Regions from separate parts of the Corynebacterium sp. c24Ua_83 genome, predicted to be linked through region 2. Evidence: predicted binding sites of a transcription regulator. Region 2 holds the regulator's gene; the other holds the start of a gene.

Region 1 (15,931 bases), on a different contig from region 2:
AAGCCCGCGCCCACGACCCATCCCGCATGGTGCGCGCCTACGCAAACTCCTCCGCGGCGATGAACCTGGTGCGCGCGCTGACTAACTCCGGCACCGCCGACCTGTACAAGCTGCACGAGTGGAACCGCGAGTTCGTGACGAACTCCCCGGCGGGTGCCCGCTACGAGGCCCTGGCCACCGAGATCGATCGCGGCCTGGAGTTCATGTCCGCTTGCGGTGTGACCTCCGAGAGCCTGCGCTCCGCGGACATCTTCGCCTCCCACGAGGCTCTGGTTCTGGATTACGAGCGCGCAATGCTGCGCCTGGCCCACGACGAAGAGGGCAACGACGCGCTGTACAACCTGTCCGCGCACCAGGTGTGGATCGGCGAGCGCACCCGCGGCCTGGACGACGCGCACATCCGCTTCGCGTCCCTGATCGCCAACCCGGTGGGCGTGAAGATCGGCCCGACGACCACCCCGGAGGAGGCTGTCGGCTACGTCCGCCAGCTGGACCCGAACAACACTCCGGGCCGCCTGACGCTGATCACCCGCATGGGCTACGACAAGATCCGCACGGCCCTGCCGCCCATCGTCGAGGCAGTGGAGGCCACCGGCCACAAGGTCATCTGGCAGTGCGACCCGATGCACGGCAACACCTACACCTCCAACAACGGCTACAAGACCCGCGACTTCGATCGCATCATCGACGAGGTTCAGGGCTTCTTCGAGGTGCACCGCAAGATCGGTTCGCACCCGGGCGGCATCCACGTGGAGCTGACCGGCGAAGACGTTACCGAGGTTGTCGGCGGCGGCCAGTCCATCACGGACCTGGACCTGCCGGAGCGTTACGCCACCACCGTGGACCCGCGCCTGAACACCCAGCAGTCGCTGGAGCTGGCGTTCCTGGTCGCGGAGATGCTGCGCAACTAAAGCGCTAAGCGCCCGGGCGCCGGTATCAGCCCTGGGCGCGCCCAAGCCAGCGCCCAGCTGGCGTGCAAGCGCCGGCTGCGCGCGAGCTTTTAGACCGTGGTCAGCGTGACCACGGCACCGCGGTGGCTACGAGCGCTGGGGCCGGGGGATTGACCCAGAACCAAGCCGTTGGGATCCCCCTTGATCTCCACCTCGAAGCCCGCGTCTTCCAGCTTCTCCCGAGCCCTTTCCCCAGTGAGCCCCAAAACCCAGGGCACGCGCTGGGACGTTGACTCGCGGATCTCCACATCTGTGTTCTTCGACGGGTCCACCAGTTCACCCGCACCAGGCGATTGCTCTGCTACGTCGCCGGAATCCTCGGAAGAGTCCTCCACGGGGGCGCCATCGACCGGGTTGAGGCCGGCCTCCCGCAGAGCCTTACGGGCGTCATCAATAGAAAGACCCTGCACGTCCGGCACCTCGATTGCGTTCGAGAGCACCAGAGTCACCTCCGATCCGGACTCGACCTCCGCGCCCTCCTTCGGGTCGGTGCGGATGGCCTGGCCGGCGGGGATGTCCTTGTTGAACTCCTCGGTTTCCTCGGCGACCTGCAAGCCAGCCTTCTCCAGGGTCTTCTTCGCCCGCTCGCTGTCCTGGCCTTTCACGCCCGGCACGGTGACGGGGCGCTTGCCCTTGCTCATGCGCACCTCGACGGTGGAACCGGTGTTTACTTCGGTTCCAGCGGCGGGTTGAACCTCTGCGACGTGGCCTTTTGCGATCTCGTCGGAGTAGACGTCATCGCCCTTCTTCACCTTGAGCGTGCGGTCGGTGAGCTTGTTCGTGTAGTACTGCAGGCTCGAGTTGGTGCCCGGATCCGGGACCGTTGGCTTGCCCAGGGAAAGCAGTACCGCGACTTCGGAACCCCGCACGGCCTTCTGCCCCTTGGCGGGATCGGTGCCCATGACGGTGTTCTTCTCCGACTTATTGTCGTAGCGCTCGTCCAGGGTGGAGCTGAAACCAGCTTCCTCGACAGTGGCCTGAGCTGTGGCTTTATCCATGCCTATTACGGTCGGGATTTCGCCGTAGCGGCCCGTGGTGAACCACCATCCGCCCAGCACCATGCCAATGACCAGGGCGATGAGGAGGACGATCCAGAAGACCGTCGCCACCGGGGACTTGTTGCTGAGCTTCGGCGCCCGCCGTGCTGGCCCCGGGCGGTGCGGTGCGTGACGGTTTTGCGCGTGCGGTGCCGGGTTATGTGGCACAGGGTTATGTGACGCAGGGCCGTGCTGTGCATACGGCGCGTGCGGCTGGTGTTGCATGCGCGTCGGGTTGGTGTGCGGGGCGTTGGCATTGTGGGGGAGCACCCCCTCGCCCGGTTCGCCCGGCCGCTCCGCGTACCCCGGTCGGCCTTCCGGCTGGAATTGCGTGACGGCGGTGTGGTGCGTCCCCGGCCGAGCGCGATCCTCCTGGGGCAGGACGACCGCGCGGGTGGACATAGATTCGTCGTCCCACGGGGTGCGCTCGCCGAAGTCGGTTCCCGCCAATGCGCTGCGTACGGCGGACTCGGTGGGGGCGGGCACCTGGAAATCGGGGACGTCGAGGTCCTCGGCGGCCTGCTCTACGGCTTCTAGGAACTCGGCGCCGTCTACGAAGCGCTGCGTAGGGTCGCGGTGGCAGGCGCGCAGAACCAGCTCGTCGATCTCCGGCGGGATATCGGGCATCAGCGTGCTGGGGGCGGGGACGGGGCGGTTGATGCGCGCCATGGCCGTCTCGATGGGCGTGCCGCCCTTGAAAGGCGTGCGTCCGGTGAGCAGCTCAAAAAGCAGGATGCCGGCGGAGTACACGTCGCTGGCTTGAGTCAGGTTCTCCCCGCGCACCTGCTCCGGGGAGAGGTAGCCGACGGTGCCGATGACCTGCCCGTTGACGGAGGTGGTGGCGTTGGTGGGGTCGCCCATCGCCTTGTTGATGGCACGCACCAGTCCGAAGTCGGCCAGCTTGACCTGGTTCCGGTCGCTGATCAGCACGTTATCCGGCTTGATGTCGCGGTGGATCATGCCCTTGGCATGGGCGATCGACAGCGCGGTGAGCACCGGCCGCATCACTGCGATGGCGGCGTGGGGCGGCATGGGGCCGCGCTCCTTTAGTAGTTCGCGGAGCGATCCGCCTTCGACCAGCTCCATCACCAGGAAGACATAGTCGTCGTCCACGCCCTGGTCGAAGACGTTCACCAGCGACGGGTCGCTGAGCTTCGCCACCGCGCGGGCCTCGCGCTCGAAGCGGGTGCGGAAGGCAGGTTCGCGGGCGAGTGCCGGATCCATCACCTTGACCGCCACTTCGCGGTCCAGGCGCGTATCGATAGCTGCATAGACTGTGGACATGCCACCGCGGGCGATCTGGGCGCCGATGCGGTAGCGCCACTCCAGCAGGTCTCCGGGGTGTAGCTCGCTCACGTCTATTTTCAGCCTCGTTTTCTAGCGGTTATCAGGGTCTATGGGTGGGCTTACAAGAGATGCTCTTGTGTGTAGTTGTGCTCAGTGTTACGCAATTATTCTAGTGGTACTCGTGTCATTATACGTTTAGCCTGGTGCGCGCCCTACTCGTTTCCTATTGACTCTTATTGACGCCCACGCGCTACAGTGGCCACCGTGAGTAAAGAAAACAAGCACGCAGAAGATCACGGCACCTCCGCACGCTCTGGCGCACGCCCTGGCCAGGAGGGGCAGGGGCGCGTACTCGCGGAGCCGGTGAACGGCGTTCCCGCTGGTGAAGAGGTTCTGACCCTACCAGAAGTCGCGGAGCGAATGAACTTGGTTGTTACCAAGGTCATGGACATTCTGGGCAAGAAGCAGCTGCTGGCAGTCGAGATCGACCGCGTGCGGCACGTGCCGGCCCGCTTCTTGGACGAGGACGGGCAGCTGAACCGCTTTGTCCCCGGGGCGATCGCCCTGCTGAGCGACGGCGGCTACTCCGACGCGGAGATCCTGGATTACCTCTTTACTGAGGACGACTCTCTGCCGGGGCGCCCGGTGGATGCCCTGCACGGCCACCTTGCCCGCGAGGTGATGCGTCGGGCGCAGGCGATGGCAATTCTATAGCCCACCGCGCCTGCTGCGCCTGCTTATCCTGCTGCCCCTGCTGCTGACGGCGGGGCGGAAATTCCAGGCAGGCCTGGACCACCCAGGCGAAGATCGCCGCGAAGGCGAGCACCCACCACAGTGCGTACAAGCGATTGTTTCCGCCGCCGTCGAACATGAAGGTAACCCACATGCAGAACACGCTGGTGAGGTAGATGACCATGCGCGATTGGCTGGCCAGCACAACCAGCGCTAGGGGCGCGGTGTAGTACCAAGGCAGCGTCACCGTGTTGAGCACGCAGGTGATCGCATAGGCGACGGCCATGCCGGTAAACGCGGTGCGCTCGTCATGGCGGAACAGCCACCAGCTGGCGACCAGACCGAGGAGCATCAGGGCGCTGCTGACCGGACGGATCGCATCCACCAGCACGTTGAAAGTCAGGTCGTCATTGATACGCGACAGCACGGGCTCCAACGAGGAGGCGAGGAAGGACGGCAGCGCCAGGGGGTTAATGACCTTGGAGTTGCCGGTAACTTCTGTGACCCAGCCCCACGTCTGATTGGTTAGGGCGGTCACGAGCGCCAGTACGCCTACACACGCCAGCACGCTGAGCAGACCCGCCCACACCAGCGTGCCGAAGCGGCGCCACGTATCGGCAAGGCGCAGCCACCGAGCCTTGCCTGCGGAGTAGGGCAGGGGGCCTGCCAGTCGAGCAACCATGATCCAGACGACGAAGGGCAGGGCGATAAACGCCGTGGCCTTCAGCGCTGCCGCCACTCCAATCAGGGCCGATGCAGCCAGGCCGCCTGGAACCGGCTGCAGCTTCACCGCGCACAGGCAGCCGAGAAGTACCAGCGCCATCATCATGTTCTCGGTGTGCATACCGCCCACCAGGTGCAGCACGCTCAGGGGGTTGAACACGCCCAGCCAGACGGCAACGTCAGGCCGGATACCCAGATGTGTAGCGAGCTTCGCCACCGCCCAGGCCATCATCAGCACGGATGCGATGGAGAGCAGCTTAAAGGCGAAGATGCCGGCGGTGATGTTATCGCCGGTGACGGAAGTGATGGCCTGCCCCACGCCCATGTGCAGGGGGCCGTAGGGCGTGGTGGTGTTGCGCCAGTCGGCGCTGACCTCGAACAGCAGAGGGCCGGGGTTGGCCGCCGCGCCGACCTCGTAGGCGTTGAAGCCATCGCGGGCCAGGGTGCCTTGCATCAGGTAGGAGTAAATATCCCGCGACATCAGCGGTCCGGCCAGCACCAAGGGGCCGATCCAGGCGGCGACGGCGGAGCGGCGCAGCGGCTCACCGTGCACGAGGATATGCCGCCCGACGATGATCCAACTGAGCACCATCGCCGCCAAGGCGAACCACATCACAACCGTCACCATGCCTGCGGCATGGCCGAAGGTAAAGGAGCTTAGGCCGATGACCTGCATGATGCCACCGCGCGAGCGCACGGCGCCGACGCTGTGGGAGGTGATCGTCAAAATGATGCTGCCGACGAGCCCCAGCCAGATAGCGCGGCTGTAGCCCACCGACTGCAGCCAGTAGCGAACCCGGTCCGCAAAGCTCTCCGCAGCCGCCGTCACAACACACCACCGCCGGTGATACGGCGGGCAGCCAACGCTCCGGAGAGGATGACGGTAGGCACACCCACTCCCGGCGTGGTCGAGGAACCGGCGAGCACCAGGTTGTCCACACCGAACGCGCGGGCATTTCGAGGCCGGAACGGGCCAGTCTGGGTGAAGGAATGCGCCAACGCGAACGGGGTGCCCGCGCCGAAACCGTGGTCGGCCTGCCACGAGGCCGGGGTATCCACCCGGGCGGTGCGGAAGTGCTCAGCAATACCCGTGTAGCCGCGGGCCTCCAGCATCTCCACAAGTTCCTGGACGTACGGGTCCGTGACGTTCTCCCAGTCGATATCTGCCGAACGGAGGTTCGGAGCCGGGGCGAGGATGCTCAATGGTTCAAAGGCGCTGGCCGGAGGAGACACGGCGTCACCCTCAAGTACACCGCCGAAGGTGCGGTCAGCAACAGATCGCGCCGGGCGAGTAAGCAGCAATGATGGGTCACTCATCAGCCTGCCGCGACCGTGCGGGGCGGTGATCTCGCGGAAGGTTTCGTCCCATGCCTCCCCGAAGCTGATGGTGTGGTGGCGCTGCGACTCCCAGCGGCGGGAAACGTCCGTCGGAATGCTGCCGTGGATCACCACCGCCGAGGGGGACCAACGCAGTGGGGCGACCTTGCGCCACACGCGGCGGGCGAAGGAGCGGGAAACCAGCCCGCTTTCCCGGCCGGAACGGGTGAGCAGCTCGCCTACCACCGGCAGATCCGGGGTGGCCACGACCGCATCGCACTCAATGTACTCGCCGGAACGGGTGCGCACGCCTGTGATGAGGTCCTCCGCGAAGTCTACGTGCTCGACCGCATCCGAAGTGATGATGCGCCCGCCGGCGGCCCGTAGTGCCGCGGCCATGACCTCCGGCACCTCGCTCATGGAAAAGTCCGGGTAGAACACTCCCATGGAGGTATCCATGTGTGAAATGACGGTGTAGACTGCGCGCGCGTTCTTTGGCGCTACACCTGCGTAGAGCGCCTGGAAGGTAAACAACCGCTGGAGTTCTGCGTCGGGGATGTGCCGTGCTGTGGTCTTGCCGAGGCTGCCGAAGGCGCCGAGGGAGCCGAGGTGGCCAAGGTCGGACGCCGCAGCGGGCGTGGACAGCAGATCCAGCGCACCGTCGAAGTCGGCGGCTAGGAAGTTCTCGAAGCTGGCGCTGAAGACATTCTGCGACCATTCCCGGTGGGTCAGATAACCGGCGGCCAGCTCGTCTGTGGCGGCGCGGTCCAGGCCCTTGGAATCCGCGAAGCGGCGGATCTCCGCCACCATCGCATCGCGGTCGGCGAAGACCTCGGCGTGGCGGCCGCTGGCAAACTGCGCGTGATAGGCCGGAGCCAGGCGCTGGGGAGCCCACGGGCGCTCCAGACCCAGCTGCTCGGCGGCGGCCTCGGAGCGTAAGTCGATGCCGACGGAGGCCACGGCGGATTCGACCAGGCCGGGCATCGTCAGCACGGTGGCGCCGGTATCGGCCACGAAGTCCCCGTGTGCGCTGGTCAGCTGCTCGCTACGGCAACGGCCACCCACGGCGTTGGCGGCCTCGATGACGGTGACCTCGCGCCCCGCGGAACGCAACCGCAGGGCGGCGGAAAGCCCGGCCAGTCCGGCGCCGATCACAACTACGCGCTCGCCGTTGCCGGGCAGGCGCTTGCGCATCGTGGGGCGCGTCATGGGTACCAAGGGGCTGGGCAGGCTCAGGTGACGGCGACCGTCGGCAGAGCGGGTGGATAGCTTCATTTAAAACCTCCGGTGCGTTAGTTCTTCCGCCAGCTGGGTCAGCTCCGCGGTGATGTCGGTGCCCAGACCACCAGCTTGCAGGGAGTCGATGGCCCGCTGCGTGCGCGCCTCGATCAGCTTTTCCACCTCGGCCTGCGCGCCCGTGTCGTAGATGATGTCGCGGAGGCGTTCGATGTCCGCCTCCGCGGACTGCGCGCCCTTGCCGAGCCCTTCGCGTAGGGCTGCGACCTGGGATTCGTCGCCCCGCTGCAATGCCTCGTTGATAAGGGTGGTGCGCTTGCCGGTGCGCAGATCATCGCCGGAGGGCTTGCCGGTGACCTCCGGATCGCCGAACACTCCCAACTGATCGTCGCGCAGCTGGAAGGCCTCGCCGATGTCCTGGCCCACAGTGCGGAGCATGGTCTGAGTCTGTTCGTTGGCGCCCGCCAGCGCGGCGCCGATGTGCAGCGGGCGGGCGACGGTGTAGGAGGCCGTCTTGTACTTGATCACGGCAAAGGAATCGGCGACGTCCTCGCTGCCGTTGGCTTCCAGGGCGATGTCCAGGATCTGACCGGCGATCACCTCGGTGCGCATTGCCCGCCAGGCTGGGCGCGCCCGCTGTAGCGCGGTGGTGCTCAGCCCCGAGCCGTTGTACAGGTCGTCCGCCCAGGCGAAGGCGAGGTCGCCGATGAGGATTGCCTGGCTGACCCCGTAGTGCTCGGAGGAACCCAGCCAGCCGCGTTCGCTGTGCTTCGATTCGAAGGTGCGGTGGGCGGTGGGGAAGCCGCGCCGGGTATCGGAGCGGTCAATGATGTCGTCGTGGATGAGGGCGCAGGCCTGGATGAACTCGAAGGCAGACAGTGCGTTCAGAATGGCGCCCTGGTCGATGCCTGCAGCTGGCGATGAACCGCCGCCGCCTTCGAGCGCCGCGCGGATGCCGGCCCAGGCGAAGGTCGGGCGGACGCGCTTGCCTCCATTGACGATGAAGTCGCGCAGCACCGTGATGGCACCGCTGACGAGGGAGCCGATGTGGGAGAACTCCTCTTGGGAGCGGCTCAGGTACTCCTTTAGTTGGGCATCGACGGCGGACGGAACTGCGGACAGTGGGGAATCGAGGCGCCAGGGGTGCGCGGCCAGCTCATCGGTACTCATGGCTCTCTATTCTAAGGGCTCGCGCGACAAGTGCGAGCAACGGTAGTGCTGGGATGACGCCACCGTGGCGGGCGGGTGGCACGGGGCAGCGAACGGACAGGCCGCGGGGGTGATTGCGCGCAGGGAAAATACCAAATGTAGACCAAAGCCTTGAAATGGACAGCTCTGTCTATATGATCTTTGGGTATGGCTAGTATCCGCAGGCAGGTTGCCGTATCCCAGTCCCTTTCGCTCTACACTCCCGGGCGCGTTCCGTTCTCCGTGGAGTTCATGCCGCCGCGCGATGACGCGGCCGAAGAGCGTCTGTGGAACGCAGCCGAGGCATTCCACGACCTCGGTGTGAGCTTCGCCTCGGTAACTTATGGCGCCGGCGGCAGCACTCGCGAGCGCACCCTGCGTGTCGCCGAGCGCCTAGGTACTAAGCCGCTGACAACCCTGGTGCACATGACGCTGGTGCAGCACACCAAGGAAGAGCTGCAAGACATGCTGCGCACCTATGCCTCGCTGGGGCTGACGAACCTGCTGGCGCTGCGCGGCGACCCGCCGGGGGATCCAAACGCCGAATGGGTGCCCACCCCCGGTGGTTTGAACTACGCCAGTGAGCTGATCGAAATGATCCGCGAAATGCCCGAATGCGCCGACTTCGACATCGGCATCGCCAGCTTCCCGGAAGGCCACTACCGCACGGGATCTTTGGAGCAGGACACGGAATACACTCTGGTCAAGCTCCGCGCCGGAGCACAGTACTCGATCACGCAGATGTTCTTCGACGTGGACCACTACCTGCGCTTGCGCGATCGCCTGGCGAAGGCGGATCCGGAGCACGGCCAGAAGCCGATCATCCCGGGGCTGATGCCGATTACCTCTCTGCGGAGTGTGCGCCGCCAGATGGAGCTGGCGGGTGCTGCTCTGCCACCGAAGCTGGAGAAGCGCCTGCTGGATGCGGCAGCCGGGGACGAGGTCGCCAACCGCGACGCCATCCGCGAGGTCGGCATCGAGGTGACCACTGAGATGGCCGAGCGTCTCATTGCCGAGGGAGTTCCGGACCTGCACTTCATGACGATGAATAACGTGCGCGCCACCCAGGAGGTCCTGCATAACCTGGGCATGGCTCCGGCATGGGGGCCGGGGCTGGGTCACGACATGGTGCGCTAGCCACAGGCGCACTCGACGCTAGGAGTGGCCCGTTAGCTGCGCTTGCGTTGCAGAATTCCGAACGGCCGGGGGTCCGCCGGGAACTTAAAATTCCGCAGCACATCGGTAAACCCGGCCTTGCGATAAAGCTGCCAGGCCGCGTTGGCCTCGCCTTCCACCTCGGGCGTGGAGAGCATCACCGTGTTCTGAGGTGTTCGCTCTAGCAGGTCGTTCAGGATTGTGGTGCCGACGCCCTCACCTTGCGCCGGCGGGAGTACATGTATTTCGGATAATTCGGCGTAGGCGTGCAGTATCCGGGTGGCCTCCGCACGGGAGTGTCCGTTAAGCACTAGACCGCGGGCGACTTGGCGATACCACCAGGTGTTGGGGGAGCCACGGAAGGTAAAACCGATGCCCACGCAGCGCTGGCGGGCGTTGCCCGGATCCGGCTGTTCCTCCGCGCGATGTAGGAGTGCCATGCTGCAAGTGAAGTCCGGTTGGGATCCGTTGTAAAACCACAGAGACTTGCGCTGGGGGTGCGTCTCGTTTGGATAGTCCATGGCCGCAAGGTGAATATCGATGAGCTCGTCGAGCCGAGTGATGAAGTGGCGATTGGTGGCGGGAACCACGGACACGCGCATGGGGGAATCGGCGGCGGGGGGTGTGCGGGGCGTGTCCTGGGGCATGGCTTCAATAGTGCCACTGCTGGGGGAGGCGATGGAGGAAGATTGGCGCGAAAGATGACGATTAGAACATATGTTCTATTTTGAGTCTTGTTTTCGGTGATATGTCCGAGGCGCTTCCTAGGGTGAGGCCTAACGGTCAAGACGATAGGCCAACAAAGCGATAGGCCAAGAGAATAAGGGGACGAGACGATGGACGAGAACATTCAGGCCCAACCCAAGCAGCTGGGGGCGCGGGCTCGTTACAGTCGCAGTCGCGGGGTGCGGGGGTTCCTGGACGAGGCGGAGCGCCAATTGGAGCTATCTCGATCGGAACTACGTGAGCCCGAGGCGATCGTCTATGCCTATCGAGCTGCCTTGCGGGCGGCGGGTGCTTTGATTGAGTGGGAGATGGCCACGCGAAAGCGTCGACCTTCCGGGAGTGCGTGGGTGAAGCTGCGGGTTTTGCGCCCCGACTTGGAGGATTGGGCAGAGACTTTTGAAGTACACGCACGGGTAGCAAGCAGGGCGGGGTTGGGGCTTAATCGAGGGCTGCCCGAGAATGCGCGTGGCACGATCTATCGCGATGCTTGCGATCTGGTGGACCTTGCCCGCGGGGTAGTGAACTACCTGCCGGAGGTTGCCTAGATCGAAAGCGGGCATTGTTTGAAAACCGCAGGTTGATGTAGGGTGGATGGGTGAGAAGTGGGCGGAGCTCGCCCGGGCTGGAAACTTTCTTTACGTCTTAAGCGTTAGGAAGAATAGCCGCAAACATTTGGGAGGTCGCGATGGCTCTATCGGAGCAAGAGCAGAGGATGCTCGCGGAGATCGAACGGGCGTTGATCGCCGAGGATCCGCGCTTGGCAAAGCAGGCTTCCAGTAGCGGCGAACAGACGATCAGCTTCAACATCCGCTCGATTGCGCTCATTGTCCTTGGCCTTGCGGTGATGGTTGGCGGCATTGCCGCGGCTCAGCTCTCGCTGTGGTTCGTGGCGCTGAGTGTGCTCGGGTTCCTGATCATGTTTGGCGGCGGCCTTCTGGCATTCCAGTCCAACGATGATCCGGAGACTGCGGCCATCAAGCGCTCCAAGTCTTCCAAGAGCGGCAAGCCCGGTGTGGCGAAGAAGGCTGGCTCGGGCCACTCCGGTGGCATCGGCGACAAGATGGAAGATAGCTTCCGTCGCCGCTTCGAGCGCTAGGTCAAGCCCGCTAGTTAGATCTAACTTCAGGAACCACCGTCCTCCATGCATGGAGGACGGTGGTTTTGTCGTATCCAGTCGAAACCAGGGGGATTCTCCCCACTTTGCCCCACCTCAAGCCTTTTTGATCTCTCTGGTGTTGTGGACGGGAGCGTCCAAGCGTCGGCAGAGGGATGGCTTGAATATTCCTAGCTGCGCAAATGTCTCAGTTGGCTGAGGTGAAGGGGTGGGGGAATGGTGGCGTCACAAAGAAAGAAGGGTGAGGGGTCGTGTGTGAAGGGGTGAGGGGCGAAGGGGTAAAGTCCAGCTTGAACGTTGTTGATGTGAAGAATATTGAGAAAAGATGCGCACAAACACCTCGTGTTGTGGAGTTTGTGGGGGAGAGTGGGGTAAAGTGGGGCTCGTTGGAACAAAGCTGTGCCAACAACTCCAAACTTCATAGCGAAACCACTGGTCAGGGCTAGTAACAGTCCGCTACCTACGGCAAAAACGGCGATAGAAAGCAAGAGATCTTCCAACAGAAAGGGGCCGATGTATGTTTTTCGGCACCTTCACGCCGAAGCTGGACGACAAGGGTCGACTGACCCTGCCAGCAAAGTTTCGGGAAGAGCTCGGTGACGGCCTGATGGTCGTGAAAGGGCAGGATCGCAGCCTGGCTGTGTACCCCAAGGCAGAGTTTCTGGTGCGGGCGAAGAAGGCGGCTGAAGCCTCACGCACAAACCCGAAAGCTCGCGCCTTCGTGCGCAACCTGGCGGCCAGTGCCGACGAGCAAACCCTCGATTCGCAGGGGCGCATCTCAGTCTCGGCGATGCACCGGGACTACGCGGGGCTGACGAAGGAATGCGTTGTGATCGGCAACGTCGACTTCATTGAGATTTGGGACGCCGAAAGCTGGGCCGAGTACAGCGCGGAGCACGAAGAGGATTTCTCTGACGGCGACGACGAAGTGTTGGCGACATTCCTGTAGCCCCGAAGGCCTTAGCGCTTGACCAGATAAGACAAATTCATAGTGAAAACGGAGTGTGCGCAGGCCCTTACCTGCGTGGACGACGCGGAATCTTGACGTACTTCCCCAATGTCAAGCCCGCACCCACGCAGGTGAGGCCCTGTACGCGCTCCTTTAGCTTTTGAGTCACATAAGTATCTATGTGGCACATGAACTACATAGAGCCCCAAGAAACGCAGTGAAGGAAGGAGGGAACATCGATGAAGGAAGAGCACGGTACCGAGCAGCGCGAAAAGCACGGCCATACCCCAGTCATGCGCGACCGCATGGTCGAGCTCGTGGGGCTGGGTGTGAACAGCGAAAACGCGCCCGCCCACCCCGTCATCGTCGATGGCACCCTCGGCGCCGGTGGCCATAGCGAGGCCTTTTTGGACGCCTTTCCCCACGCAACCGTCGTCGGCCTAGACCGCGACCCCAACGCCCTGGCGGAGGCCAATGAGCGCCTGGCGCGCTTCGGGGGCCGCTTCGTTTCCTACCAGACCCGCTTCGATGGAGTAACCGAAGCGCTGGAGGACCTGATGGAGCAGGGCAAGCTCCCGGCCAGCGTGCGGGAGCACGGCATCTCCGGGTTTCTGTTCGACCTCGGAGTGTCCTCCATGCAGCTGGACCAGCCGGAACGCGGATTCGCCTACGCGGTAGACGCGCCGCTGGATATGCGCATGGATCCCAGTAGCCCGCTGACCGCCGCCGAAATCCTCAACACCTACAGCCACGGCGAGATCGCGCGCATCCTGAAGACCTACGGCGACGAGCGCTTCGCGGGCAAGATCGCCTCCGCCGTCGTCCGCGAGCGCGAGAAGCAACCCTTCGAGAACTCCGCGCGGCTGGTGGAGCTGCTGTACGCAACCATCCCGGCAGCGTCGCGCCGCACCGGCGGGCACCCGGCGAAACGCACCTTCCAAGCGCTGCGCGTCGAGGTGAACGCGGAACTCGAGTCGCTGGAGAACCTGATCCCCGAGATCTCCCGCTGGCTACATGTCGGCGCCGTCGGCGTGTTCATGAGCTACCAGTCGCTGGAGGACAAGATCGTCAAGAAGGCATTGATGCAGCTCAGCACATCAAAGACCCCGCCGGGGTTGCCGATGGAGCTGCCCGGCATGGAAGCCGAGTTCGAGCTCAAAACCCGCGGGGCAGAGAAGGCCAGCGAGGTGGAGATCGAGCAGAACTCCCGGGCCGCCCCCGTGAGGGTGAGAGCCTACAGCAGGGTCAGCGACAGAGGAAAAACAACATTTCCGCTGGACACGCCCAGTTAGCTAAGCAAAACCCCCCCAAATACCACTGATAGAAACAGCCCCGAACCTGCCGAAACTTCGGAAGGAATCACATGACAGCACCAGGCACCATCCGCACCCGAGGCCAGCACACCGACCGCGATCGCACCACCGTAGCCGGTCGCGGCGCTGCCGACCGCTCACGCGCCAAGGCTCGCCCGGCGCGCTCTAGCCAGCGCACCGCCGAGCCGACCCGCCGCGGAAGTGCCTGGGATGCCAACCGCACCAGCGCCCCGGGGCGCAGCACTCGCCGCTTCGGCGGTAGCCGGGTGGGCTCGCGCCAGCAGGTCTCGGTCCGCGGACGGCGCATCATTGCCCTGGAGCGCGGGAACCCGAAGCTCACCCGCCGAATCGTGCTGGCGGTTACTGTTTTCATCCTCGGCGTGGTTTCCATCATGGCGCTGTCCGCCGTCACGACTAAGCAGTCGTTCCAGATCTCCGATGCGCAGTCTCGAAGCACCACGTTGGAAAACGAGATCGAGAGTCTGAACCGGGACGTCGCCAACGCGAAGTCCTCCGCCAACATCGCCAAGGAAGCCAGCGAGATGGGCATGGTTACCCCGAACCAGTCCGGAATTTTGGAGGATCGCGGCGGCAAAATCGAGGAAACCCGCCCGGCCAACGCTGAAGATGGCAAGGAAGTCGTCGACGTCAACGGCGAAGCTAAGCGTCGTGGCGCAACCAGTGATCCGAACAAGACCGAACGCGTCGAGGGCCTGCACCCGGATCACCCGGTCCTCGCAGGTGACCGCGCCCCGGATGTAAACGTCATCGGTCCCCGTAACAACTCGCAGGGCAACGGTGGTCTTCCGTACTCCGGCGGCCCGGCGGGTCAGGCGCCTGCACCGGCGGCACCTGCTCCCGCTCCATCGCCTGCAGCTGAGGCCCCGGCCCCGGCACCGCGCTAGGTCACCGCGGACAGCGAACCGAAAACTTCAGACACGCCGGGGCCAACCCCGGCCTGTTTTCGTATTTACGGGGACAATAACCAAGAGTGAATAGAAAGGAGGGCAACCACGTGTCCACACCCAACGACCGCCGCTCCCCGCGGACGGTTGACTCTAACTCGTGGTTGATCCTGGATACCTCCTTCGCGCGCTTTAACAAGCGCGTACGCCTTGTGTTCCTAGTCATCTTCCTGACGGTTCTCGCCCTGATGCTGCGCCTTGCTTGGGTACAACTGGTTGCCGGCCCATCGCTGTCTAATCAAGCGCAGCTGCAACGTACTTCGGTGATTACCGAACCGGCTCTGCGCGGAGGCATTACGGATCGCAATGGCCAGGTGCTGGCCTACACCATGGACGCACGCAGCCTCTCTGTGCTCCCGAAGCAGGCCGAAAAGCGCATGCAGGACAGTTATGAAGAAAATCCCGAGGAGAACCCCGAGCCCAAGCGGCGCATCGAAGAGATCGCCAAGCGTCTGCCCGAGATGATCAATAAAGAAGGCGACGATATCGAGGAAGACGATATTCGCGACAAACTGACCAGCGATAGGAATTACCAGGTGCTGGTGCGCAACGTCGACCCGGACGTTGCCGAGAAGGTCGGCAAGGAATTCCCCGAGATCACGGTCGAACGCCAGGACCTGCGCCAATACCCCAACGGTGCGGTGGCGCAGAACATGATCGGCAAGATCAGTACCGATAACCAGGGGCAGTTCGGCCTGGAGCTTTCCCAGGATGCGCGCCTGCAGGGCATCAACGGTTCGCGCACCGTGGACATTGGAGGCGATGGCTACCTGATTCCGGGGTCTACCCGCGATGTGCACCCGGCCGTCAACGGCGATTCCTACGAGTTGACCATCGACCTGGACGCGCAGACCTATGTACAGCAGGCATTGCAACAGGCGCGGGAGAAGTCGGGCGCAAAATCGGCCTCGGCCGTCGTGCTGGATTCGAAGACCGGCGAGATCATCGCCATGGGCTCTAGCGATTCCATCGACCCGAACGGGGACATCGAAAAGCAGCTGAAGCGCAAGAAGGTCTTCGGCGATCGCGCCACGGCCGATTCCTTCGAGCCTGGCTCCGTGGCCAAGATCATGACCGCCGCGGCAGCCATCCAGGAGGGCAAGACCACCCCGGATGAGGTGCTTAAGGTTCCCGGCAGCATCGAGATGTCCGGCGTGACAGTGAAGGATGCATGGGACCACGGCGAGGTCCCGTACACCACCACCGGCATCTTCGGTAAGTCCTCGAACGTCGGCACCC
Region 2 (15,931 bases):
GATGAGCGCCACCCTGGGCGATACGAAGTGGCTGGAGGATGACCTCACTGAGCGCACGGGCCGCCAGACCACCCTGGTGACGGGCACCACCCGGCCCGTGCCGCTGGACTTTCACTACGTCTACACCCCCGTCCACGAGACGGTGGAAGAGCTTATTAGCGACGGTAAGTCTCCGATCTACATTGTCCACTTCACCCAACGCGAGGCCATCGAGCGCGCCCAGGCATTGACCAGCATGAAACTGGTGAACGACGAAGCAAAGGCCGCCATCGCCGAGGAAATCGGCGACTTCCGCTTCACATCCGCCTTCGGAAAGACCCTTTCCCGCCTGCTACGCAAGGGCATCGGTGTGCACCACGCGGGCCTGCTGCCGAAGTATCGGCGCCTGGTAGAGCGCCTATCCCAGAAGGGCCTGCTGAAGATCATCTGCGGCACCGACACCCTGGGCGTGGGCATCAACGTGCCGATCCGCACCGTACTGATGACGGGGCTCACGAAGTACGACGGGATGAAGCACCGCGTGCTGAAGTCCCGCGAGTTCCACCAGATCGCCGGGCGAGCAGGCCGCGCGGGCTACGACACGGAAGGCACCGTCGTGGTCCAAGCCCCGGAACACGAGATCGAGAACTTCCGCCTCCGCCAACGCGCCGGAAGCGACCCTAAGAAGATCAAGAAGCTGCGCAAGCGTTCGGCTCCGGAGGGTCAAGCAACCTGGAGCGAGTCGACCTACGAGCGGCTCACCCACGCGGAGCCAGAGGAGCTGACCAGTCAGTTCCGCATGAGCAACTCGATGCTGCTGAACGTGGTTGCCCGCGACCAGTGGACCTTCGAGGCGCTCAAGCACCTGCTGCGTACCAACCATGACACGCGATCGAAGCAGAACAAGGCCATCCTGCGAACGATCGAACTGTATCGCGGGCTTATCAACGCCGACGTGGTCGAGGAGTATGCGGCCGATACTCCCAGCGGCAAGGATGCACGCCTGACCGCGGACTTAAGCCGCGACTTCGCGCTGAACCAGCCGCTCTCCCCCTTCGCTCTGGCCGCCCTGGAGCTGCTGGATCCGGAATCCGAAACCTTCGCCCTGGACGTCATCTCGACGTTTGAGGCCGTGCTGGAGGATCCCCGACAAGTGCTTATAGCCCAGCAGAAAGCGGAGCGGGGTGAGGAGATCGCGGCGCTAAAGGCAGAGGGCGTCGATTACACCGAACGCATGGCCATCGTCGAAGACATCACCTGGCCCATGCCGCTGGCCGACGAGCTAGACCAGGCCTACGACACCTTCTGCGAAGGAAACCCCTGGGCTCGGGACTTTCAGATCAGCCCGAAATCCATCGTGCGCGACATGGTGGAAAAGGCCATGACTTTCTCCGACTTCGTGTCCACCTACGGGCTGGGCCGCTCCGAGGGCGTGGTGCTGCGTTACCTGACGGACGCTTACCGCACGCTGGAGCACTCGGTTCCGGAAAGCTACCGCTCCGAGGAGTTCGACGACATCCTCGTGTGGCTGGGCGAACTGATCCGCCAGGTAGATTCCTCCCTCATCGACGAGTGGGTGCAGATGGCCGACCCGGATGCCCCGCTGACGGAGGATCAGGTCGCCGAGCACGCCTATGGGGTGGAGGATACGAACCTGCTGTCCGCGAACCCGCAGGCCCTGACCCGCATGGTGCGCAACTACTTCTTCCGCCACGTGGAGCTCTTCGCCTTCGAGAAGGAGCGCGAGCTTGCGGAGATGGACGAATACCTGGACTCGCCGCCGGACTGGCCCGCCGCGATGGACGACTACTTCGACGAGTATGCGGATGTTGGTGTGGACGCCGCCGCGCGGTCAAATAAGAACATCCTTATCAAGCGGGGCACCGGCTCCGAGGCCGGAAGCTGGTTCGTCCGTCAGATCATCGACGATCCGGAAGGCGACCACGGCTGGGCGCTCGAGGGTGTGGTGGACCTCGCCGCGACGGACGAGGCCGGTGAGATCCGCCTGTCGGAGCTCACGATCGTGCAGGGCTAGCCCGCAGGTTTAACCCCGGGCTGAATCCACTGGCTTAACCCACTGGCTTAGAGGAAGGTCTCCAACACGCGGCGGCTATCCTTCGCCACGTGGTTGAAGGACTGCGCCACGATCTCCCCCAGCGCCGCATAGTCGTCGATGCGCGTGGAGCTGGAGCGGTAGGCCATGCCGATCGTACGGCCGGCGCGCACGGCACCGCCGGCGAACGTCGCCAGGGAAATTCCCGGGCGCTGGCACTCCACAGCCACCGCGGACAGCGGCACCAGGGTCGCACCCAAACCGGCAGCTACCAGCTGGATTACCGTGGACAGGCTTGCGGCGCGGGTCACGGAATGGCGCGGGTCGTTGGCCATGTCCACGGTGCGGCACAGCTCCAGGATCTGGTCGCGCAGGCAGTGCCCGTCGTCCAGCAGCAACAGCTCGATGTTCTTCAACTCGTCGACCGCCAGATCCTTCCGACCGGCCAGAGGGTGCCCCTCAGGCAGAACCAGGACGAACTCTTCGGTGTACAGGTCAACGGTGTTCAACCCGCCTCCCTCACCAGGCATGCCGAGCACGGCAACGTCGATCTTGCCCTGGCGTAGTGCGTCGACCAGCAGCGGGGACTTTTCCTCCACGATGCGCGGCTCCAGCTTCGGGGCAACGTCGTTAACCGTGTGCAGCACGTCGGGCAGGATGTACGGCGCGACGGTGGGGATCATGCCGATGGCCAGCGAGCCGACCAGGCCGCCGTGGGCGCCGCGGGCGTGGGTGACGAAGGTCTCCAAGCTCTCCAGCGTCGCCTGCGCGAATGGCAGCAGTCCCCGCCCCACCGGGGTGACGATGACCTTGCGAGTGGATCGTTCGATCAGCTGCACGCCAAGCCCCGCCTCCAGCGCTGCCAGCGCTTGAGACAGCGACGGCTGGGAGATCCCCAGGTGCGAGGCGGCGGTGCCGAAGTGACCGTGTTCGGCGATGGTCACGAAGGTACGTAGTTGGGCAACTGTTGGTCGATACTCTCTTTGAACCACGTCCTCAACTCTACAGCAATTATTAGAAAAGTATAATTACCATCGGAAAAATAAGTACCTTTGCCCTATATCTAGCTCACCTGTAGTTCAGCGGTCCCCTCAAAGGGCGAAAGCTTGCCCAAGAACGCCTTCCAATCCCCCTTAAGCCGCACCGTGTACTTGCCGGGCCGCACATCGCGCGTGCCCCACTCGACGGTGGTGCGGGTCTGCCCGAAAGAGTTTTCGAAGGTAATCAGAGTGTTCTCGCTGGAGTCGTCCGCAACCACCTTCCCGCTGGCGTCCTCGATCGTCATGTAGCCCTCGCCGTGGCGCATGTCGTTGTTCGGGTTCGCACCTACGAAAACCACCCGCGCCTGCGAGCCGGCCTTCACTTCCTTAGGCGCCTCCAGCACTTCTCCGAACTTCTTGCCCGGCGGCGGCGCATCCATCCAGTTGTCGCTGCCCGGCACGTTCGGGATCAGCCCCGTCAGATCACCCGCGGGCTGCCCGACCTCCACCGGCTTGCCCTCCTTGATCGCCCGCGCCATCTCATCGAGAACGTCCTGGAATGCGGGCAGCTGGTACTGGCCGAAGATTGTCGCGCCACCCTCGTAACTCTGCGCCTCATACTCTTCGGGCGTGGTGATGTAGTGGCCGTAGGCGTTGGTGTACCCCTGCACCACGATGGTGTTCTCCGACACACCCAGCGCCGCAGCGACCGTTCGCTTCATGCGCAAGCCACTGGTGACCGTCGGTTCGAAACCGAGGCTCACCAGTACAAACGAGCCCAGCCGGTGGATCGTGAACGGGTGAACCTGCTGAATCATGCCGTCGATGTAGCCCATCGGCAGCAGGCCCTCCTTCGGGCCGTGGATATCCTTGATCTCTTGGGGCGAAAGGAAGTTGTTGAGGTCGCGCACCCACGGGTTACCGCCGCGCTCGCCCTCATTGAAACCCAGGATGGGCACACCGCCGCCGTCTTCCTGCGAAGACGCAGCAAAAGCCGCACCCAGAATCGCCGGCCCCAGCTTGTGCTCCTTCTTGTCCGGGGTAAAGCGCGGGCTGGCCACCAGCTGCGGGCAGTTCACCCATCGCATGCGCCCGTCGATACCGCCTGCCGACCAGTCCTTGCCTAGGTCATTGGTCGCCGCCATCATCCGCTCGCCGAGGATCTGCGCAGATACGCGCTCGTCTGCTCCCGGCCCAGAGTTGGGCGTCAACCCCATGTTCGGCGTGATGTCACCGGGCGTCATGTTGGCGAAGGCAGCGACAAACGGCGCGTCCTCAGGATAGCGGTGCACCACTCCGTGAGCTTCCTCGGTCGCCCAGGCTGCGTAGCCCTTGTTGTCGCCTGCGATGTGCTTGTACTCCGCGCCGAAGCTCGTCGGGTGCAGCGAGTACCAGTTGATCAAGCCAACCTGCTTGCCGCCGCGCGAAACATGGAGGGTCACACTGCGGGTATCCACCCCGTTGGGTAGCGCCTTCTTGTCCTCTTCGGGGTTGCGGTCCCACGAGGTCTTTGACCTATTGACGCCCGCATCAGCGACCGTCGTCTCAGCAACCGTGACGTCTGAGGGCTGGATGTCCGCGTGCGCGCGTTCAATGGCGGTAACAATGCCCGCCACCGTGGCCTCGAAGGTCTTCGGGCGGAAGCCACCGTGGGTGATATCGACCATCAAATGCTGGGACGTGCCACCTGGAGCCACGTGAGTGTGGGTGGCCGTGAGTAGGACGTTGGTCTGGTCGTACAGATCCCCGAACTTCTCCTTGAGGCGGCGGAGCACCTCCAGGTGAATAGACTGGAACATCAGCCCAACGTCGCAGGTGACGTGGACGAAACGGGAGTTGTCGTGGTTGGCGTCAACAAAAATAAACGCGCGGGCGTACTGGCGGCGCTGGATGCCGACGGTCTTCTGCTCGTCCACGGCGTAGCCGAACATACCGGCGCCCCATGGCTCGCCGGTCATGTCCGCCAGACCGCGGCCGACGTGGAAGCCTCCTCCACTGCTGCCACTAGCTTCCTGCGCGCTTGCTCCTGGCGCACCGGCGGAGACCCAGAGTACGGTGCCGGATACCGCAGCCATTCCACGGAAGAAGTTGCGGCGGCTGAGCTGGGACTTCAGCGGGTTCTGCAGATTGTTCGGGGTGGCGTTCTGGCCGTGTTCACACATGAGGTCTCTCGCTTCTCAAAACTACTTAAAAGATTAGATTGTTTTGACTAGCGAAAGACTAGACCGAATCCATGGGGCTACGGGATAGTTTGTGTATATTAATCAAACATTTATGGTCCTCTAATATTGTTTGGGGGTAAAAACTGTTCAGGGGTGCAGGTTCCTCCCCTGGAGGCTCATTGCTAGAATCGGCCTGTTCAGCCCCTTTAACACGGGGAAATTCTGGCAAGCGAGACGGGTGATTCACACATGACGGACGCGCACGGGTCGGCCTCCCCCACCAACGAAGGCCGCGCCCAGGGCAAGCCGCAGGGGCGCAGGCGCTCCCGGCGACGCTCAAACAAGCGCCGCCGCCCGCAATTCATCCGCACCATTCCGCCGATTACCTACCCCGACCTGCCGGTCTCTGAGCGGCGAGAAGACATCAAAAAGGCCATCGAGGACAACCAGGTGGTCATCATCGCCGGTGAGACCGGCTCGGGTAAAACCACCCAGATTCCCAAGATGTGCCTGGAACTCGGCCGCGGACGCACCAAGGTCATTGGTCACACCCAGCCGCGCCGCATCGCGGCCCGCAGCGTGGCCGAGCGCATCGCGGAGGAACTCGACCAACAGATCAGCGACGATACTTCCCTGGTCGGCTACAAAATCCGCTTTGACGATACCATCTCGAAGCACACCGCCGTAAAGCTCATGACCGATGGCGTACTGCTCAACGAGATCCAGCGTGATCGCCTGCTGCGCGACTACGACACGATCATTGTCGACGAGGCCCACGAGCGCAGCCTTAACATCGACTTCCTTCTCGGCTACCTCAAGCAGCTACTGCCGAAGCGGCCCGACCTGAAGGTCATCATCACCTCCGCGACGATCGACCCTGAGAGTTTCGCAAAGCACTTTGCGGACGCCTCCGGCTCCCCCGCCCCCATCATCGAGGTCTCGGGGCGTACCTACCCGGTGGAGATTCGCTATCGCCCGCTCGTGACGGAACGGGAGAACCCGAAAACCGGCGAGGTCATCGAGGTGGAGACCGACCCCCTGGACGGACTCGTCGCTGCGTGTAAGGAACTGATGCGCGCCGGCGAGGGCGACATCCTGTGCTTCTTCTCCGGCGAACGCGAGATCCGCGATGCCGCCGAGGCACTGGAAGGTGAGTTCGCCGGCGCCGGCGGGGCACGCAAAGTAGACGTGTTACCGCTGTTCGGCCGCCTTTCGAACGCCGAGCAGCATCGTGTGTTCCGCACCGGGCCACGCCGCCGCATCGTGCTGGCCACCAACATCGCGGAAACCTCGCTGACGGTTCCTGGCATCCACTACGTCGTGGACACTGGCTATGCCCGCATCTCCCGCTACTCCAACCGCACCAAGGTTCAGCGCCTGCCGGTGGAGCCCATCAGCCAGGCCAGCGCCAAGCAGCGCTCCGGCCGCTCGGGCCGCATCGCCGACGGCATCGCCATCCGCCTGTACTCCAAAGAGGACTTCGAGGCGCGCCCCGAGTTCACCGACCCGGAGATCCTGCGCACCCACCTGTCCAGCGTGATCCTGTCCATGGCCGCCCTCGGCTTGGGCGATATTGAACGCTTCCCGTTCCTCCAGGCACCCGACAGCAAATCCATCCGTGACGGTGTGGCTCTGCTGCAGGAACTCGGAGCGTTGGCGTCAACAAAGGACGCGGCGCTTACCCCCATCGGCCGCGACATGGCGCGCATCCCCACCGATCCGCGGCTCGCGCGCATGCTGGCGGCCGGGCATGCGAACAACATCATCGAGCCCATCGCGGTCATCGTGTCCGCCCTGTCCATCCAGGACGTGCGCGAACGCCCCTTGGAAAAGCAGCAACAGGCTGACGAAATGCACGCGCGTTTTAAGGCGAACTCCGACTTTGTGAGCCTGCTGAAGCTCTGGAACTACCTGCAGGAACAGCGCCAGGAGCTGTCCGCGAACAAGTTCCGCAAGCTGTGCCAGCGGGAGTTTATCCACTACGTGCGCGTCCGCGAGTGGATGGATTTGGTGCGCCAGATGCTGTCTGTCGTGCAGGACCTTAGCTGGAAGATTCCGAATATTCGCCACGTGAGGGAGCTGGTTTTCGAGCCGGAGGCGATCGACGAGGATCTGGTTCACAAGTCCATCCTTACCGGCCTTTTGACACACGTGGGAATGCGCGAAGGCAACTCCAAGCAGTTCACCGGCACCCGCGGCTCGCACTTTGTGGTGCACCCTTCCTCGCACGTGTCCAAGAAGCCCCCGCAGTGGCTTATGGCCGCTGAGCTGGTGGAAACCTCGCAGGTGTTCGCCCGCACCGTAGGGCCCATCGACCCGAGCTGGATCGAGGCAATCGCCCCGCACATGGTGAAGTACAACTATTCCGAGCCGGTGTGGTCGTCCTCCCGCGGGGCGGCAATGGTGCACGAAAAGGTGCTGCTTTTGGGGTTGCCGATCGTCGCCGACCGGATGGTCAATGCGTCGAAGGTGGACCGGGCATTGGCGCGCGAGTTGTTCATTCGGCACGCGCTTGTGGAGGGCGATTGGAGAACCCGCCACCATTTCTTCGCCCACAACCAGAACCTTCTCTCCGAGGCGACCGAATTGGAGGACAAGGCTCGCCGCCGCGACATCGTCGTCGACGATCAAGCGCTCTTTGATTTCTATGACGCCCGCTTGCCAGAGAAGATCGTTTCCTCCCGGCACTTTGATTCCTGGTGGAAGAAGGCTCGCCATAAAGACCCGCACCAGCTGGATTTCACGCTCGACGCGCTGATCGACTCGGAGGAGGCGGCGAAGGCTGCCGATGAGTTCCCCGACGTGTGGCGGCAGGGCAGCCTGGAGTTCGAGCTCAGCTATGTCTTTATGCCTGGCGACCCGGACGACGGCATGACAATGCGCGTGCCGATACCCCTGCTGGCGAACGTCTCCGAACCGGAAACTCGCTGGTTGGTGGCCGGTATGCGGGAGGAGCTGGCGATCGCCCTTATCCGTTCCCTGCCCAAGCCTTTGCGCACGAGTGTGGTGCCCGCCAGCAACTTCGCCGCTGCTGCTCTGCGTCGGATGGTTCCCTTTGACGGGGAGTTTGGGTTTGCGCTGGCCGAGGCGCTGCGCGAGCTCGGCGGCCAGGGGATCTCTGCACAGGACTTCGACTGGTCTCGGGTTCCCGGGCACTTACGCATGCAGTTTGCCGCCATCGACCGCCGTGGCAATGTGATCGAGAAATCGCGCGACCTGCAGTACTTGCAGAACAAGCTGGCCGGGCAGGTCACGTCCGCGATTGCGCAGGCCGCCGCGCGTTCCAAGACCGCTGCCCCGAGCGATGCGGCGCAGCATACGCCGTCGCGCCGGAAGGGGTCGAAGAAGCAGGCCGGAACGTCCACCGGCGTGCTGGCCACTGCAGATGAGTGGACCGTGGATGGCATCGGCGTGCTGCCGGAGACGGTGGAAACGGTGGTGGATGGCCAGACCCTCAACACCTACCCTGCGATCGTCATCTCTAAGCGCGGCGCAGAGGGAGCAGCCAAGGACCGGGTGACCTTGAAGGCCTTCCCCACCAAGCAGGCGGCGGACGGCCAGCAGTTTACGACGGTGCTGAACATGATGGTTGCGGCCTGCACTGTGTCGCCGAAGCAGATGATCAAGGGGCTGCCGCTGCGCCAGCGGGTGGCCATGGAGAATACTCCCGGGGGCGTGGACGGCCTTGTGAACGACGTTGTGGCGCTGGCATGCCGCGACATGCTGATGAAGCTGGGGCCGGTGATCCGCGATCCGGAGAAGTGCGAGGAGGTAGTTGGGACCGCACGATCCCAGGGGCCGGGCCGGGTGCGGCAGTATGTCGTTGCCCTGGCTCCTGCGGTGCTGGCGGTAGCCGATATGTCAGCGGAGCTTAAGGGCTGGTCGGGCGAGGCTATCGACGATATGCGCGCACAACTCGACTTCTTCTTGGGCAAGCACGCTATCGCTCGTAATGGCATTGAGCACATGCGCCATGTTCCGCGTTATGTGGAGGCGATGCGTGCACGCCTGGAGCTGATGAAGACGGATCCGGACAAGGAGGAGGATCTGGACGATGAGGTCCAGGAGGCCTTCGAGTTATTAGAAAAGACCAAGAAGCGCCTACCTACTGCGCGGGCTGCCTCGCCGCAGATTAAGGAGGTGCGCTGGATGATCGAGGAGCTCCGGGTCAGCCTCTTCGCCCAGAACCTCGGCACGGCTCATTCGGTTTCCCTGCAGCGAATCCGGAAGAAGCTGGAGAAGATTCGCTAGGTTATCCTCGCCGCTAGTTTTCTTCGTCGGTGGGTTCCAGTTGAGGCTCAGCTAGGGCGTGGCGGTGCGCCCGCAGGGATTCGATCTCCTGCTCGAAGTCTTCGGCGCAGTTGAAGGACTTATACACCGAGGCAAAGCGCAGATATGCAACCTCGTCTAGGGTGCGCAACGGGTCGAGGATCGCCAAGCCGATCTGGTTAGCGGGGACTTGTGACCCATGTGCCACGCGCACTGCCTGCTCCACCTCGTGTGCAAGGCGCTTCAAAGCGTCATCAGAGACGTCTCGCCCTTGGCATGCCCGCCGAACGCCCTTGATGACCTTTTCCCTGCTGAACTCCTCGGTCACCCCGTTTCGCTTGACCACCAACAGGACGGATCTTTCGATGGTCGTGAAACGCGTCTGACACTCGCTGCACTCACGGCGGCGGCGAATGGATACGCCCATTTCGATAGAGCGCGAGTCGACTACGCGGGAGGATTCAGAACTGCAAGAGGGGCACAACACGCCACCCAGCTTAGTCCTTCACCTCAACGGGACAGAAGATACAGAAGCTACAGACGCGACAGACTTGTTCGCCACCTAGATGGATCCTCCTTAAGGGATCAGCATGGGCGCGAGGCCAACTAGTGCGGACATTGCCCCCAAGGACACCATGGTCGCACCCGGAGAGTGAACCACGCGATCCACACGCGCCCGAATCGCCTCGATACGGTTCGGCTGTACTTCGAACACCCTTTCGTTAGCGCCCGAAATCCGCGCAGCCCTCTCCCTGGATATCGAACGGGCTACCGGCGCCGTAGAGTAGCCGTAGGTGTTCGATTTGCGCCCCTCACTCACCTGATCCCAATCCGGCTTAAGCACCCGCGGCTGGCGCAGCGGGGCTACCCGATCGTGGCGCGTCACCCGGGCGCGCGTGGCAGAAGAACGGAAGGTCGCAGACTGGCGAGACGTTGCAGGGCGTACGATCGAGGTGGTCATCTACTTACTCCTTGGTGTATTGGCGGCATATCAGCAGCGCATCGGCGCCACCTTCGAGGCGGTGCACAAGACTTGCTTCGCTGCGATTCACAGTAAACCATCCGCGCCAGACATGTTGTGGATACTTAATAGAACACTAGATCACGTGTTCTAATTCCGGTTGCACTCAGAAATTTAGCACGCCCGTTCGAACGTGTCTAGCGGAATCTAAACTTTTTCGAACACACACACTAGAAATTCTCCTTTTATCGGGTAAAGTCGATTGAGACAGCTGAAGCGAACAGCTACTGCCGAGTACCGAATCCACACCGAATACCGAGCGAGGTAGATCCCGTGAGCACCGACGATTCCACCGATAGCCCCACACCGCGCCCGCGGCTTGGCCGCCCGCCGAAGTCGGAAGCCGACAAGCGTGCGGAGAAGCAGGCCCAGAAGGATGGCCAGAAGCCTGCCTTGAGCACCCGCCAGCGCCGCATTCTGGAGGTCATTAAGGATTCGACGGTCATCCGTGGCTATCCACCGAGCATCCGCGAGATTGCGGACGCAGTGGGGCTGCACTCCACATCTTCGGTTTCCTACCACCTCACCCAACTCGAGAAGCGCGGCTACCTTCGCCGTGATGGCAAGCGCCCCCGCGCCGTCGACGTGCGGGCATTCGACGGTGGCCAGCTGGGCAACGAGGGCACGAAGAACAACACCAGCAAGCCCAAGGCCAACGCTTCGGCTCCGGAGCCGGCCGCCGACGGCGAGATCATGCCGGAGGCAACTTACGTTCCGGTCGTCGGCCAGATCGCTGCCGGCGCCCCGATCCTCGCAGAGCAGAACGTTGAGGCTCACTTCCCCCTCCCCCAGGAGCTCGTGGGGAATGGCGAGCTATTCCTGCTTCAGGTCGTGGGCGAATCGATGCACGACGCGGGCATTTTCAACGGTGACTGGGTTGTCGTCCGCTCGCAGTCCGTCGCCGAGTTCGGCGACTTCGTGGCGGCAATGATCGACGGGGAGGCAACGGTCAAGGAGTTCCAAAAGGATTCCGACGGCCTGTGGCTGATCCCCCACAATCCGCTGTTCGAACCCATTCCCGCCGAGGAAGCGACGATCCTGGGCAAGGTCGCCGCGGTCCTGCGCAAGATCTAGGTTCCCCCCATTGGTTCTGACGCCGCCGTTTCCAGCCCGCAAGCAACTAAAATGACGCTTATGGAATCAGCAGAACGGCGCCGTCAGATACTCTCCCTCACCGCCATTCACGGCAGGGTAACTGTGAATGAATTGGCGGAGAAGTTCGGCGTCACCGCAGAAACAATTCGCCGAGACCTAGCGGTCCTCGACGACGGCGGCGAGCTCTTCCGCGTCCACGGCGGCGCCGTGCCCGTACAAAACTTCCGTACGGACTTCACCACGCTCGCCACCAGGTCGAAGGCCGCCCTCGGGGCCAAGCGCGCAATCGCCCGGGCAGCGGTGCAGCTGCTGCCACCCTCTGGAACCGTGTTCATCGACGCAGGCACCACCACGGGCGTATTCGCCGAAGCAATCGCGGAAGCCAACGCAACGAACGACCCGAAGCTCATGGCGCCGAAGCTGAACATCGTCACGAACTCGCTGTTCATCGCCACTACCCTGGCGGAATCCTCGCGCTGCGATGTGCAGCTGATCGGCGGGCACGTCCGGGCGGCCTCCCAGGCCGTCGTCGGCGACCTAGCCACCCGCGCCCTCGGTGTACTACATGCGGACGTGTCCTTTATCGGCACCAACGCGCTCACCATCGACCACGGCCTATCCACCCCAGATGCTCAAGAGGGGGCAATCAAGCGCGCCATGGTCGCCAACTCCGATTCGGTAGTCGCCCTGTGCGATTCCACCAAGTTCGGCCTCGATTACCTCGTCAGTTTCGCCAGCATCGATGACATCGCCGCCATCGTCACCGACCGCGGCGCCCCCGAGCTGTACGTCAACGAACTAAGAAGCTTAGGCATCGACGTCACCTTTGCCGACTAGCTCCGCCCGACTAGCTACTCAGTGACGACAAATTCCTCCAGCTCGGCGGCGACCACCTTCGGCAGCCGGACGTCCAGCTTGGTTCCGGCCGCGTCGTAATCCTCCGCAATCACCGTTCCCAGCTCGTGGACCTTGGCCACCACATCGCCACGGTCAAATGGAACGTGCAGGGTCACGTGAGAATCCAGCGAGTTGAGGAACAACTCCAGCTGGGCCTCCAATTCCGGAATGCCCTCCCCTGTCTTCGCGGACACATACACGGCATCCGGAATGCGGTGCCGCAGCTCCGCCAGCACCAGCGGGTCGGCTGCGTCGATCTTGTTGATGACCAAGATCTCCGGCGGCGCCTCCTGCCCGGATTCCTCCACGATCCCACCGATCACGGTGTTCACTGCCTTGATCTGCTCCAGCGGGAACGGGTCGGAGCCATCCACAACGTGCAGCACCACATCGGCGGCCAGGACTTCCTCCAGAGTGGAACGGAACGCCTCCACCAGCTGCGTGGGCAGGTGACGGACGAAGCCCACCGTGTCGCTGAACACCACTGTGCGACCGTCCGCCAGGCTCGCGCGGCGCGTCGTCGGATCCAGGGTGGCGAACAGGGCATCCTCAACCAACACACCCGCACCCGTCAGTGCGTTAATCAGGGAGGACTTGCCCGCGTTCGTGTATCCCGCAATCGCGATCTGAGGGATGGCCGAGGCGTCACGCCGCTCTCGCTTGACCTCGCGAGAGGTCTTCATCGCCGCAATCTCCTTGCGTAGCTTCGCCATGTCGGAACGCAGGCGGCGGCGATCCGCCTCGATCTTCGTCTCACCCGGACCGCGCAGGCCCACGCCACCGTTGGACCCCGCGCGACCGCCCGCCTGCCGGGACAGCGCGCTACCCCAACCGCGCACGCGGGTGATGAGGTACTCCATCTGCGCCAGCGAGACTTGCGCCTTGCCCTCCTTGGACTTCGCATGCTGGGCGAAAATATCCAGAATCAGCATGGTTCGGTCGATCACCTTGACGTCCAGTGCCTTCTCGAGCGCGATCATCTGGCCCGGGCTCAGCTCACCGTCGCAGACCACCGTATCGGCGCCGGTTTCCTGCACCACGGACTTCAGCTCCTCGACCTTGCCGCGGCCGATGTAGGTTCCGGAGTCGGGCTTGTCGCGCCGCTGGTAGAGCATCTCCGCCACCTCGGAGCCTGCGGTTTCGGCTAGGGCTCGCAGTTCCTCCAGGCTCGCCTCCACCTGCGCGATCGTCCCGGTGGTCCACACGCCGACCAGCACGACCTTCTCCAGCCTCAGCTTGCGGTACTCAACGTCGTAGCCGTCGGACTGTTCGTCTGTGTAGGTATTTACTCCGCGGGATAGCCGTCGGAGGCTCGAGCGCTCCTCCAGATCGAGCTCGCCGACCGTGGGCGCCGCGTGCGAATCATAAAGGTGTGTAGTGTGTTCGGTTTTATCCATCTTTTCCGTCATTACGCTCTATTTTTACCTGTCAGGGGCGGTAAATAGGAAATTTGGTGCGGCGGACTAGAGTGGTGGGCATGATTCCTGAACTCCGCAGCATTGGTATGGATTTCCCCAAGTGGCAGCAGGCCCTCGAGGCCGCATATGGCTCCGGCAACCTGGGCGTGTCGGGTGAGGTTCGCGGCGGCCAGGTTCTGCAGTTCGACGACCCCTCGGGCGCCCGCATGGTCGTGCTTGCCGTCGAGCCCTTCGGCTCCTTCGCCAGCTACACCGGCGGAGTGCCCGCCACGGCGCACCTGTCGATGCTGAACGACATCATCGGCGTGCTCGACGTTGTGGACGATAGCCCCATGCTGCAGATCTCCGGTCAGCAGGCCCCGACGATCGCTTCCCTCACCGCCACCATCGCTCAAGGCCCTTTGCTTGTGGACGCCCCCTCGTTGGAGTACCACCAGTTCCACATTGGGGCTCTGGCCAATTCCGTGCGCGTGTACGGGGACTCGACTGAGTTCGCCAAGGACGGCGGCCTGAAGGTCGGCGTGGTGGATTCGAGTGGTTTGCGGGACATCAACTCCCCGTCTGCTGCCCCGCATGCCACGGCGGAGATCGCGGTGGAGGCCACTGACTGGTCCCGCAAGGTCAACGCTCTGACGGGGCAGAAGTTCTGGACTGCCACCGTGACCTCCCCCTTCGAGTTCACGGTGGTGCTACCCGAGGATGCGGTCGACGAGGAGCTCGCACAGTCCGATGCCCCGTTGATCGTGGCCGGTACCGTGCAGTTCACCGCCAGCACCGTGGATGCCGCTGGCTGCGGCGGCGCCTGCGGCTCCGGTAGCTGCGGCTGCGGGGGCCACTAGAGGACTGTTTGGCCCCAGGCCACAATCGCCGAGGGCCCGCGGAGTACCGAGCCATCCTCGGAGACCTCCACCTCCACGGTGCCCCCTGGAACGTGCACGGTGACGGTGCCTGTTGCCAGTTCGGCGTCAGCAAGGGCAGAAACAGCGGCGGCGACAGTGCCGGTGCCACAGGAGCGAGTCTCCCCCACCCCGCGCTCATGGACGCGCATGTGCACCGCGCCCGCATCGTCCAGGGGCGTGAGTACCTCGAGGTTGACCCCCGCCGGGAAGAACTCCGGGTCGAACTGCACCTGCTGGTCGATCGGCAGCTCCTGCAGTTCCTGCGCCGTGAGGTTCGGCACCACCGCGGCTAGGTGCGGGTTGCCCATATCCACGCCGAGGCCGGCGACCTTCATGTCTCCCACCTGTGCGGTGGACACGCCCAGCACTTCCGGGGCGCCCATCTCCACGCTCACGATCGCGTGCTCCTGGTTCTCCCCACTCAGCTCGTGAACCTCCACCAGCTTGCGGCCCGCCCGGGTGCCGATACCGAACTGTTCACCGACGGTGATCTTCCCTTGTCGGCACAGCACATGGGCGAAGGCACGTACCCCGTTGCCGCACATTTCTGCCAGGGAGCCGTCGGCGTTGCGGTAGTCCATGAACCATTCGTCACCGCGCACGCCCGCGGGCAGTTCGGCCAGCACGCCCGCACCCACCAGCGCGTCGCCGGTGGCAATGCGAATCACGCCGTCGCCGCCGATCCCGGCCCGGCGGTCAGCAAGGTGCCGCACGCGCTCCTCGGTGAGCTTTATCTGGGTCGCCTCGTCCATCAGGACAACGAAGTCGTTCTCCGTGCCGTGGGCCTTGATGAATTCGATCATGCGGAACACTTCCCTTGCTTAATAATGGCCTTGCTTACTGCTGGCTGCCAATCCCTAGCGCTTCCGTGGCCGCGCGGACCGGGTCGGGCGAGTTGGCGTCAATCCAAATAATGCGCTTATCCCTGCGGAACCAGGAACGCTGCCGTCGAGCATAGCGACGGGTGCCGGTTATCGTGCGGTCCACGGCTTCCTCAAAAGTGAGCTCGCCCGCGAAATAGTCCAGCACCTGCGCGTATCCGATGGCCTGACCGGCGGTGGACTCGCGGACCAACCCATCGGCAACCAGGGCACGTACTTCATCCACCAGACCCTGGTCGAACATCTGGCGCACGCGCAACTCGATGCGGGGGTTCAG

Evidence for each region. Region 2 encodes LexA, which represses DNA repair genes until DNA is damaged. Its sites were predicted from a motif close to CGAACANNTGTTCG; they were not measured.
Region 1: QKE30_RS03715 (SAV_6107 family HEPN domain-containing protein) is a predicted target of LexA. The motif match lies at 10,336-10,349, and genes of this name have one in related genera.

The regions. Positions count from the first base shown of each region.
Region 1 covers NZ_JASBOI010000003.1:130,885-146,815, reverse strand. The annotation lists gene QKE30_RS03755 (3-deoxy-7-phosphoheptulonate synthase class II) at 1-911, shown strand, start outside; gene QKE30_RS03750 (PASTA domain-containing protein) at 1,001-3,343, opposite strand; gene QKE30_RS03745 (Rv2175c family DNA-binding protein) at 3,638-3,988, shown strand; gene QKE30_RS03740 (alpha-(1->6)-mannopyranosyltransferase A) at 3,888-5,558, opposite strand; gene crtI (phytoene desaturase family protein) at 5,555-7,321, opposite strand; gene QKE30_RS03730 (polyprenyl synthetase family protein) at 7,322-8,452, opposite strand; gene metF (methylenetetrahydrofolate reductase [NAD(P)H]) at 8,639-9,607, shown strand; gene QKE30_RS03720 (GNAT family N-acetyltransferase) at 9,640-10,272, opposite strand; gene QKE30_RS03715 (SAV_6107 family HEPN domain-containing protein) at 10,462-10,896, shown strand; gene QKE30_RS03710 (DUF3040 domain-containing protein) at 11,037-11,447, shown strand; gene mraZ (division/cell wall cluster transcriptional repressor MraZ) at 11,983-12,414, shown strand; gene rsmH (16S rRNA (cytosine(1402)-N(4))-methyltransferase RsmH) at 12,654-13,706, shown strand; gene QKE30_RS03695 (hypothetical protein) at 13,778-14,632, shown strand; gene QKE30_RS03690 (penicillin-binding protein 2) at 14,743-15,931, shown strand, end outside.
Region 2 covers NZ_JASBOI010000001.1:138,623-154,553, reverse strand. The annotation lists gene QKE30_RS00690 (DUF3516 domain-containing protein) at 1-2,014, shown strand, start outside; gene QKE30_RS00685 (hydrogen peroxide-inducible genes activator) at 2,062-3,024, opposite strand; gene QKE30_RS00680 (neutral/alkaline non-lysosomal ceramidase N-terminal domain-containing protein) at 3,096-5,174, opposite strand; gene hrpA (ATP-dependent RNA helicase HrpA) at 5,424-9,425, shown strand; gene nrdR (transcriptional regulator NrdR) at 9,439-9,930, opposite strand; gene QKE30_RS00665 (hypothetical protein) at 10,021-10,404, opposite strand; gene lexA (transcriptional repressor LexA) at 10,738-11,538, shown strand; gene QKE30_RS00655 (DeoR/GlpR family DNA-binding transcription regulator) at 11,599-12,396, shown strand; gene hflX (GTPase HflX) at 12,411-13,865, opposite strand; gene QKE30_RS00645 (hypothetical protein) at 13,934-14,713, shown strand; gene dapF (diaminopimelate epimerase) at 14,710-15,576, opposite strand; gene miaA (tRNA (adenosine(37)-N6)-dimethylallyltransferase MiaA) at 15,611-15,931, opposite strand, start outside.